DNA from 2 places in the Pseudomonas sp. SWRI51 genome. Region 1 is predicted to be linked to the other one. Evidence: predicted binding sites of a transcription regulator. Region 1 holds the regulator's gene; the other holds the start of a gene.

Region 1 (5,673 bases):
TGACTGGCCATGAGCACGAGCTTGAGCAGGTTGCTTTCAACTTCGGTAACCAGCGCAGTGACGCGCTTGATCACTTGACCGGTGAGGTCCTGATAGTCCTGAGCCAGGACAATCTCGTTGAGGTGGCCGGCGACTTTCTGGTTACCTTCAGCGCTATGCGTCAGGAAACTGTCGACACGCTTGACCAATTCACGGAACTCCGTCGCTTCCACTTCGCGGCGCATGAAGCGCTGCCAGTCGGTGGACAAGCTGCGCGCCTCGCTGGCCAGGTCGTTGAGCACCGGGGTGCACGCCTCGGCCAGGTCCATGGTGCGGTTGGCCGCGCCTTCAGTGAGGCGAACCACATAGGAGAGGCGCTCGGTGGCGTCAGTGATCTGCGACACTTCCTCGGCCTGCGGCGTTGCCGGGTCGATATGGAAGTTGACGATTGCGCTGTGCAATTCGCGTGTGAGCTTGCCGACTTCCTGATACAGCCCGCGGTCGCGGGTCTGGTTCAGTTGGTGAATAAGCTGCACGGCATCACCGAACCGGCCGCGCTCGAGGCTCTCGACCAGTTCCTGGGCATGCTTCTTCAGGGTCGTTTCAAACTCACCCAAAGAGTTGTTGGTTGACTCCATTGCTTGCGCCCCCTGACGTGGCTCAGCCGTTGACGCGTTCGAAGATCTTTTCGATCTTTTCTTTCAGCGCCTGGGCGGTGAAAGGCTTGACCACGTAACCGTTGACGCCGGCCTGGGCCGCTTCAATGATCTGCTCGCGCTTGGCTTCGGCGGTCACCATCAGCACGGGAAGGTGCTTGAGGCGCTCGTCGGCGCGCACTGCGCGCAACAGGTCGATACCGGTCATGCCAGGCATGTTCCAGTCGGTCACGAGGAAGTCGAAGTTCTCGCTATGGAGCATCGGCAGTGCCGTGTTGCCGTCATCGGCTTCCTTGACATTGGTGAAGCCCAGATCACGCAACAGGTTCTTGATGATCCGCCGCATCGTCGAAAAGTCGTCAACGATGAGGATTTTCATGTCTTTGTTCAATTAGACCTCCAAGCAGTCTTTAACGCGCTCGGCGCCGAGCGCGCGCTCAATCAATTCGGCACTACAAAAATAAACGACTGCACTGAACCTGGGTTCAACGCGCGCGCCATTCCCCAAGGCGGCTGCGCAGCCGAGCTGCACATTGGCTGTGCAACTGGCTGACACGCGATTCGCTGACCCCCAGGACCTCACCGATTTCCTTGAGGTTCAGCTCTTCGTCGTAGTACAGCGCCAGTACCAGGCGCTCGCGCTCCGGCAGGTTGGCGATCGCATCGGCCAGGGCACGCTGGAAGCGCTCGTCTTCCAGATCACGCGATGGCTCAAGCTGTCCGCTCACTCCATCCTCGTGCAACCCTTCATGTTCGCCGTCCTGCAAAAGGTCGTCGAAACTGAACAGTCGGCTGCCCAAGGTATCGTTCAGAATCCCGTAGTAATCATCGAGACTCAATTGGAGTTCGGCAGCAACCTCGTGATCTTTAGCGTCACGGCCAGTTCTTGCTTCAACACAGCGCATTGCATCACTGACCATGCGCGTATTTCGATGCACCGAACGTGGCGCCCAGTCACCTTTGCGGACCTCGTCGAGCATCGCTCCGCGGATGCGGATACCGGCGTAGGTTTCGAAGCTGGCGCCCTTGCTGGCGTCATACTTGTTGGCCACTTCCAGCAGGCCGATCATGCCGGCCTGGATGAGGTCTTCGACCTGCACGTTGGCCGGCAGACGCGCCAGCAGGTGATAGGCGATGCGTTTGACCAGCGGCGCGTAGCGTTCAACCAGCTCGTACTGCGCGTCCTTGGACGCCTTGCTGTACATCTTGAAACCGCTCGAATTCATAGTACTGGCCCCGCACTGGTCGGCTGCACCAGACGCTCGACGAAAAACTCCAGATGCCCACGCGGGTTGGCAGGCAGCGGCCAGCTATCGACCTTCTGCGCGATGGCCTTGAAAGCCAGCGCACACTTGGACCGAGGGAAGGCCTCATAGACCGCCCGCTGCTTCTGCACCGCCTTGCGAACGCATTCGTCGTAAGGCACGGCGCCGACGTATTGTAGGGCGACGTCGAGGAAGCGGTCCGTGACCTTGGTCAACTTGGCAAACAGGTTGCGCCCTTCCTGCGGGCTTTGTGCCATGTTGGCCAGCACGCGGAAGCGGTTCATGCCGTAATCGCGGTTGAGCAGCTTGATCAGGGCGTAGGCGTCGGTGATCGAGGTAGGCTCGTCGCACACCACCAGCAGCACTTCCTGCGCGGCGCGCACAAAACTGACTACCGAGTCACCGATGCCGGCAGCGGTGTCGATGACCAGCACATCGAGATTGTCGCCAACATCGCTGAACGCCTGAATCAGGCCAGCGTGCTGGGCCGGCGCCAGGTGCACCATGCTCTGCGTGCCGGAGGCAGCCGGGACGATACGTACCCCACCTGGCCCCTGCAGCAGCACATCGCGCAGCTCACAGCGCCCTTCCATGACATCGGCAAGGGTGTGTTTGGGGGTCAGACCGAGCAGCACGTCGACATTGGCCAGGCCCAGGTCGGCATCAAGCAGCATGACCCGGCGGCCGAGCTCGGCCAGTGCCAGGGACAGGTTCACTGAAACGTTGGTCTTGCCGACGCCACCTTTACCACCGGTGACGGCGATCACCTGTACGGGATGCATGCTACCCATGTCTTCTGATTACCTTGTCTCGCTTGAACCCAGGCCACTCAGGAGGCTGAACGCTCGACGCCACGGATCTGCCGGGCAACCCCATGATGTAGGTACTTTTTACCGTTTTCACCTCAACCCACCCGCTTGCCAGGGTTGTGGTAGAGATCAGCGAACATGTCGGCCATGGCCTCCTCGCTGGGCTCGTCTTGCATCTGCACACTGACGGCGCGGCTCACCAGTTGGTGCTTGCGCGGCAGTTGCAGGTCTTCAGGGATGCGCGGGCCATCGGTCAGATAGGCAATCGGCAACTCATGGCTGATGGCCAGGCTCAGCACTTCGCCGAGGCAGGCCGTTTCATCGAGCTTGGTCAGGATGCAACCGGCCAGGCCGCAGCGCTTGTAGCTGTGGTAGGCGGCGGTCAGCACCTGTTTCTGGCTGGTGGTGGCCATGACCAGATAATTCTTCGAGGCAATGCCTCGCCCTGCCAGCGTTTCGAGCTGCATGCGCAGTGCCGGGTCGCTGGCTTGCAGGCCGGCGGTGTCGATCAGCACCACACGCTTGCGCAGCAGCGGCTCTAGCGCCTGGGCCAGGGACTCGCCCGGGTCGACGTAGGTTACCGAGACGTTGAGGATGCGCCCAAGGGTCTTGAGCTGCTCCTGGGCGCCGATACGGAAGCTGTCCATGCTCACCAGGGCCAGGTTGTTGGCGCCGTACTTGAGCACGTAGCGCGCAGCCAGCTTGGCCAGGGTGGTAGTCTTGCCCATGCCGGCCGGGCCGACCATGGCGATGACCCCGCCCTCCTCGATCGGTTCGATCTGCGGCACTTCGATCATGCGCGCCAAGTGCGCAAGCACCATGCGCCAGGCTTGGCGCGGCTCTTCGATGCCAGCGGTCAGTTCGAGCAGTTCACGGGCCAGCCCGCCGGACAAGCCCAGGCGCTGCAAACGGCGCCACAGGTTGGCCTGCTGCGGTTTGCTGCCTTGCAGTTGGCCCCAGGCCAGCGAGCCGAGCTGCACTTCAAGCAGTTCGCGCAGGCCCGAAAGTTCTGAGCGCATGGCGTCCAGCAAGCGCGCTTCGACCGGGGCCGGTGCCGGCGCAGGTGCCGCTTGCGGCGCCTCGACATGCGGCTCTACCAGCGGCTCGGAGGCGGTCAGCGACTGGCCGGCGAACAGTTGACGATTGCCGTCGCCCAGCTCGTTGCGGCCGCTGATTTCGGCTTGGGCGGTAACGATGCGGGACTGGGTCTTGCGCAGTTCGTCTTCGAGCTCGACGTTGGGCACGCGCGGCGCCAGCGCGGACAGCTTGTAGTCCAGCGCGGCCGTCAGCTCGACACCGCCTGCAATGCGCCGGTTGCCGATGATCGCGGCATCGGCGCCAAGCTCATCGCGGACCAGTTTCATGGCCTGACGCATATCGGCGGCGAAAAAACGCTTAACTTGCATAACCCACTACCTCAGCCATTTGGGCCCACGGTGGCAACGATGGTGACTTGCTTGTTGTCAGGTATTTCCTGATACGCCAAAACATGCAAATTCGGTACAGCCAGGCGGCCGAAGCGCGACAGCATGGCCCGGATCGGGCCGGCCACCAGAAGGATGGCCGGCTGGCCCTGCATCTCCTGACGCTGGGCTGCCTCGATCAACGAACGCTGAAGCTTCTCGGCCATGCTCGGCTCAAGAAGAACACCATCTTCCTGACCCTGCCCGGCCCTTTGCAGACTATTGAGCAAGATCTGTTCCAACCTTGGTTCCAAGGTGATCACAGGAAGCTCGGACTCAACGCCCACAATGCTTTGCACGATTGCGCGGCTCAAGCCGACACGCACCGTAGCCACCAGCGCGGCGGTATCTTGACTCTTGGCCGCGTTGTTGGCGATGGCTTCGGCAATGCTGCGTATATCGCGCACTGGCACTTGCTCTGACAGCAGCGCCTGCAAAACCTTCAACAGCCCCGACAAGGAAATGACGCCCGGCACCAACTCTTCAGCCAGCTTAGGCGAGGCCTTGGCCAGCACTTGCAGCAATTGCTGCACTTCTTCGTGGCCGATCAGCTCGTGACAGTGCTTTTGCAGGATCTGGTTGAGGTGCGTGGCCACAACCGTACTGGCATCGACCACGGTGTAGCCGAGCGACTGCGCCTGGGCGCGCTGGGCGATATCCACCCACACCGCCTCCAGGCCGAACGCAGGGTCCCGGGCGGCGATGCCGTTGAGCGTACCGAACACCTGCCCCGGGTTGATCGCAAGCTCGCGGTCCGGGTAGATCTCGGCCTCGGCCAGAATCACGCCCATCAGCGTCAGGCGGTAGGCGCTGGGCTGCAGGTCGAGGTTGTCGCGAATGTGCACGGTGGGCATGAGGAAGCCCAGGTCCTGGGACAGCTTCTTGCGCACCCCCTTGATACGCGCAAGCAACTGGCCACCCTGGTTGCGGTCCACCAACGGGATCAGGCGGTAGCCGACTTCAAGGCCGATCATGTCGATCGGGGTCACGTCGTCCCAGCCAAGCTCCTTGGTTTCCTGGGCGCGCTGCGGCGAGGGCAGCAGGTCCTGCTGACGCTGCACTTCCTGTAGCGCTACCGCCTTGGCCTTCTGCTGCTTTTTCCACACCAGGTACGCCGCACCGCCAGCGATCACGCCCAGGCCGAGGAAGGCCACGTGCGGCATGCCCGGCACCAGGCCCATGACGATCATGATGCCTGCCGACACCGCCAGCGCCTTGGGCGAGTCGAACATCTGCCGGTTGATCAGCTTGCCCATGTCTTCGGAGCCCGAAGCACGGGTCACCATGATCGCGGCGGCGGTGGATAGCAGCAGTGATGGCAATTGCGCCACCAAACCGTCACCGATGGTCAGCAAGGCGTAGACCTTGCCGGCATCGCTGAACGACATGTTGTGCTGCAGCATGCCGATGAGCATGCCGCCGATCAGGTTGATGAAGAGGATCAGCAGGCCGGCGATGGCGTCACCGCGCACGAACTTGCTGGCACCGTCCATCGAGCCGT
Region 2 (5,673 bases), on a different contig from region 1:
TCGAACAACTCGAACCACGCCGCCACCATCACCAGTTGCACCGCCAGCTGGTAAATCGCCGCAAAGGCCGGGTCATCACGGTTTACCAGCAAACTCACCAAATGCTCCGGCAACAACAGGAACAGCGTCGCAAAGCCGAGCATCAATGCCGCACCAAAGCCGATGCCGACGCGCCCGGCACTGCGTGCGGCCAGCAGCCTGCCGGCGCCGTAATACAAGCCGACGCGCATGGTCACGGCATAGGAAAGCCCGGTCGGGATCATGAACGCGGCGGTGATGATCTGCAGGGCGATCTGGTGCGCGGCAAGCTCGGTGCTGCCCAGCACGCCCATGCACAGCGCGGCGAAGGCGAACAGGCCGACCTCGACCATGTAGGTGCCACCAATCGGCAGGCCCAGCCGCCACAACTCACGCAGCGCTGCCAGCGAAGGCCGTGCCAGGCCCTTGCGCAGTGGGTAGTCGGCATACGCCTTGTGCCAGCGGATATACAGCGCCAGTGCCACTGCCATGCCCACCGAGACCACGGCGGTGACCAGGCCAATGCCCATCAGGCCCAGTTTGGGCAAGCCGTACAGGCCTTCGATCATGGCGTGGTTGAGCAGGTAGTTGAGCACCGTGCCCACCAGGCTGATGACCATCACCGGGGTCGAATGGCCGAGTGCGCTGGTAAAGCCGCGCAGGGCCATGAACGTCAGGTAGCCGGGCAGGGCCAGTGGCAGCAGGGTTAGGAACTGCATGGCCGCATCGACGTTGTCCGGCTGCTGGCCGAACAGCAACAGCACAGGCTTGAGGTTCCACAGCGCCAGCGCCGCCACCAACGCCAGGGCCCAGGCCAGCCACAGGCCGTTCTGTGCAAGGCGCGTGGCGCCCTCGATGTCGTTGGCGCCCTTGCGGATCGCGACCAAGGTGCCGACGGCGGCGATGATGCCCAGGCAGAAGATCGAGATGAACGAATAACTGGCCGCGCCCAGGCCACCGCCAGCCAACGCCTGCGGGCTGATGCGGGCCATCATCAGGGTGTCGGTGAGCACCATCAGCATGTGCGCCAACTGCGAGGCGATCAGCGGCCCGGCCAGGCGCAGCAAAGCCTTGAGTTCGGTAGTGGGCGCGACGTGCATGAAGAAGGTCCTTGTTGGGTGGCGGTAAGCGAGGGGGACGATTCTGAGGCCTGAGTCAACTTTGCACAAAAGGATAAAACCGATCCTTGCCATGAGTATTAGTCATGCCGGTATGATCCCGACATTGCCGTTGTGGCCCAGCAAGTCAGGTGCGTGATGTCCCGTCAGCTCCCTCCGTTGTATGCGTTGCGCGCATTCGAAGCCGCCGCCCGGCTGAATTCCTTCACCCGCGCCGGTGACGAACTGTCGATCACCCAGAGCGCGGTCAGCCGGCATATCCGTACCCTCGAAGAACACTTCGGCTGCCGCCTGTTCGTGCGCGGTGGGCGCAGCCTGCAACCCACCGAAGCCGCGCGCATGCTGCTGCCCGGCGTGCGCGACGGCTTTGCTGCGCTGGAGCGGGCCTGCGATACCCTGCGTGGCGAAGATGACATCCTGCGCATGAAAGCGCCGTCCACCCTGACCATGCGCTGGTTGCTGGCGCGCCTTAGCCGCTTCCGGCATTTGCAGCCGGGCAACGAGGTGCAACTGACCAGCGCCTGGATGGACGTCGACCATGTCGACTTCAATCAGGAGCCGTTCGACTGTGCGGTGTTGCTAAGCGATGGGGTGTTTCCCGCTGATTGGGAGGTGCGCCGCTTGTTCGCCGAGCTGCTGATCCCGGTTGGCGCGCCGGACCTGCTGGCGGAGCCCGCCTGGGACGTGCAGCGCCTGGCCAGCGTCGAGCTGCTGCACCCCACCCCCGACAAGCGCGACTGGCGGGCGTGGCTGGGGCGCATGGGCTTGCTCGATGCGGTATCGCTCAAGGGCGGGCAGGTGTTCGATACCTTGGAGCTGGGCATGATTGCCGCCGCGCGTGGCTACGGGGTGTCGATGGGCGACCTGCTGATGGTTGCCGAGGACGTCGCGCAGCGTCGGCTGAGCTTGCCGTGGCCGACAGCGGTGCCCAGCGGCATGGACTACTACCTGGTGTGGCCGCGCACCCGGCCGGGTGCCGAGCGCTTGCAGCGGTTGAGCCGCTTTTTGCAGGATGAGGCGCAGGGCATGGACCTGCCGGCTGTGCAGATACTCTAGGGCCAGCGCTGATGGCCCTACCGTGCCCGGATGCGATCTATCTGTAGGAGCGGCCTTGTGCCGCGAAAGGGCTGCGGAGCAGCCCTGGTATCTGTGCATCATGCAGAATCGCTGGGGCTGCTACGCAGCCCTTTCGCGGCACAAGGCCGCTCCTACAGAGAAACCATGGCCAGACGCGATAGTGATGCCCGACGCGGTCCTCGTGGCCGCGCTAGAGCCCTCGCCGCAACGCACAGCGCAAAGGTTTGCGAATACCCGTCGCCGACACTCAAGTATTCCCTGGCGCCGCCGATCCACTGGCACCAGCGTCCCGGAAGAGGGCGCGATTTCCCGTCGATAATGAAGCGGGTGGTCAGCGTGATCAGGATGATCCCGGCCTCTTGCCAGGAGCTTCTCATGTCTCAACCGCGTGCCCGCATAGCCTCGCAGCTCGGCATCGCCCTCGCCATCGTGCTGGCGCTGGTGATCACCGGCAGTACTTTGTTCGCCCTGCGTTCGCTGGACGATGCCAACCTGACTACCCGTCAGCAGCACTTGGGTAGCGAAGCGCGTCTGCTGGCTGACCAGCTCGATACTTTCCATGGCTCGCTCAAGGAAAACACCCAGCGCCTGAGCGGCCTGTTCGAGCGGCGCTTTGCTACCGGCCTGAGCCTGCACGCAGGCGAGACGGTCAATGTGGCCGGCGCCGCCACCCCGGCGCTGTACCTGGGTGAGCAACTGCTGAACAACAACTTCCAGGTGGTCGATGAGTTCCAGCAGATGACCGCTGGTATCGCCACGGTGTTCGTGCGTAGCGGCGAAGACTTCGTGCGCATCACCACCAACCTGAAGAAGCAGGACGGCAGCCGCGCCATCGGCACCCAGCTCGACCGCCAGCACCCGGCCTACGCCAAGCTGCTGGCCGGGCAGATGTATGTAGGCCGTGCGGTATTGTTCGACCGCAACTACATGACCCGCTATGTGCCGGTGAGCGACAGCACGGGCAAGGTGATCGCCGTGCTGTTCGTCGGCTTCGACTACACCGACGCGCAGAATGCCCAGTTCGCCAACCTCAAGCGCTTCCGCATTGGCGAGACCGGTTCGTTGGCGATCCGCGACAACCAAGGCCAGTGGCTGGTATCGCCGGCCAACGCCGACCAGGACCTGTTCAGCGTCGAAGCGCCATTCGCCGAAGGCCCTTGGACCGTGATTGCCAGCATGCCCAAGGCAGAAATCCGCGAAGTGACCTGGAGCGTCGGCATGCGCCTGGCCATTGGCAGCCTGCTGGCCATGCTGCTGGCGGTGGTTGCCACGCTATGGCTGCTGCGCCGCAAGCTGCGCCCGCTGGACGACCTGGTGCGTCAGGCCGAAGCCCTTGGCGCGGGCGACCTGAATGCCCGCCTCAACGTCACCAGCCATGACGAGATCGGCCAACTGGCCGCCAGCTTCAACAAGATGGGCGATGCCCTGGCGACCATGGTCGAGCACATTCGCAGCGCCTCCGAGCAGGTGGCCGGGCGTGCGCGTTCGCTGTCGGGGCTGTCTTCGGGTGCCTGCGAGGGCATGGAGCAGCAATCTGGCGAGATCACCAGCATGGCCGGTGCGGTTGAGGAGTTCAGCGCCACTTCGATGAACATCGCCGATAACATGGCCGGCACCGAACGCATGGCCCGCGACAACGCCCAGCAGACCCGCATTGGCCGTGGCGCCATGGACGAGGCGTCGGCATCGCTCAAGCAGATTGCCGATTCGCTCGGCGGTACCGCCGAGGTGATGGACACGCTGGGTGCGCGCTCGCAGGAAATCGGCGGTATTGTCGGCACGATTACCGCCATTGCCGAACAGACCAACCTGCTGGCGCTGAACGCGGCCATCGAGGCTGCGCGAGCCGGCGAGCAGGGCCGTGGGTTTGCGGTGGTGGCTGACGAAGTGCGTGGCCTTGCGGCGCGTACCCGCCAGGCGACTGACGAGATTTCCGGCATGATCACCAGCATCCAGCAGCAGACCGGGCATGCCATCAGCACCCTGGAACAGGGCAACAAGCTGATGCAGGACGGCCTGTCGCGCAACGACAAGGTGGCCGAAGCGCTGGCGCGTATCGACGAGCAGAGCCGCACGGCCGGTGAGCAGTTTGCTGCGATCAGCCTGGCGACCCAGGAGCAGAGCAGCACCGCGACCGTGCTGAGCCGCAACCTGCAGAGCATTGCCCAGGCCAACAGCGAGCAACGTGACGTGGCCAATGAGCTGGCCAACACCGCACGCGAGCTGGAAGGCCTGGCAGGGCAGTTGCGTCAGGAAGTGGACCGGTTCCGCATTAACCGGTAGTCAGGATGGCACCGGCTTTGCCGGTGTTCGCGGCACAAGGCCGCTCCTACAGGCGACCGCGATCCTTGTAGGAGCGGCCTTGTGCCGCGAAGGGCTGCAGAGCAGCCCCCAGCGTCAGTGAAGTTCAGCCAGCCCCAACGCCTGTGCGCAGGCCTGCAGCGAGCGCTGCTCGCTCTGCGCATACAGCGCCAGCTCATCCTGCACCTTCAGCCCCAGCGCCTCCTCGAACGCCTCGCGGTTGGCGTTGCTGCCGTAGTCCGCCTGCCCGTCATCGCCCAGGTTGGACTGGAAAATCCCCGCCGCACTCACCGGCAGGAAATCCTCATACACCAGCGCCTCATAATGCACATGCCCTGCGTCGATCAGCCCCTGCAAGCTGCTCGGCCGGCCCGCCTGCCCACGCGCGGCCAGGCCTTTGTCGGTGGCAAAGTAACGGAAGTACGCCAGCCCCTGTTCGCGCATCTGCGCCAGGTCATCCGGGAACGCTGCAAACTGCGCCTTGAGCAGCGCCATGTAGCGCTCGGCATTCGCCTCGGCCGGCGCGCCGCCGAGGGCTGCGCGGGTGGCGTCGAGCAGGCGGTCATACAGTTGGCGGCCCTTGGGCGTCAGCGCCGCGCCGCGTTGCTCGATTTCGCCAAAGCGTGCGGTGTGGCTGCCTTGGGCGTCATTGAACGCGACCTTTTCCTGCAACGCCTTGAAGCTGGTCTGACGCAACAGGATGGCATGGCGGCGAGTTGGCGGGCCTTCGACCACGGCCTTGGGCGGGATGCCCTTGGCCGGCATGCCGAGCTGGATCGCGTCGATGTCCAGGGTGCGCGGGGTCAAGTGGTTGATGTGCGGGCCTTTGAACGCCACCACATCGGCAATCAGCCGGTGCTGGTCATGCAGTTGCTGATACTGCTCGGCGGTCACCGTGGCCTCCTGGTGCCAGCGGAACGTGTGCAGGGCCTCCTGCACGAAGGCCTCGGCGTCAGCGGCGCCCAGGCCACCTTCGCGTTCGCACTGGGCGATCAACGCCAGGGCGCGCGGGGTGAAAATCTGCCGCTTGGCCAGAATGCCCTGGGCCAGCTCTCGCAGTTGCGGGTTGTCGATCAGCTCCAGGCGCAGCAGCGAGGTGAACACCCGGAACGGGCTGATGTGCAGCGACTGCTCGTGCACCGCGCGAAATGCCGTGGAG

What was found. Region 1 encodes FliA, which starts transcription of late flagellar genes. Its sites were predicted from a motif close to CTAAAGTTTNNNNNNNNNNNGCCGNTAA; they were not measured.
Region 2: the regulator FliA is predicted to act here: its motif matches at 2,460-2,487, upstream of HU720_RS18900 (methyl-accepting chemotaxis protein).

What each region holds. Positions count from the first base shown of each region.
Region 1 covers NZ_JABWRG010000051.1:19,614-25,286, reverse strand. Annotated here, with positions in the region: gene HU720_RS15500 (protein phosphatase CheZ) at 1-617, opposite strand, end outside; gene HU720_RS15495 (chemotaxis response regulator CheY) at 640-1,014, opposite strand; gene fliA (RNA polymerase sigma factor FliA) at 1,121-1,861, opposite strand; gene fleN (flagellar synthesis regulator FleN) at 1,858-2,691, opposite strand; gene flhF (flagellar biosynthesis protein FlhF) at 2,805-4,115, opposite strand; gene flhA (flagellar biosynthesis protein FlhA) at 4,127-5,673, opposite strand, start outside.
Region 2 covers NZ_JABWRG010000079.1:17,132-22,804, reverse strand. Annotated here, with positions in the region: gene HU720_RS18910 (NorM family multidrug efflux MATE transporter) at 1-1,118, opposite strand, end outside; gene HU720_RS18905 (LysR substrate-binding domain-containing protein) at 1,275-2,192, shown strand; gene HU720_RS18900 (methyl-accepting chemotaxis protein) at 2,589-4,496, shown strand; gene HU720_RS18895 (VOC family protein) at 4,611-5,673, opposite strand, start outside.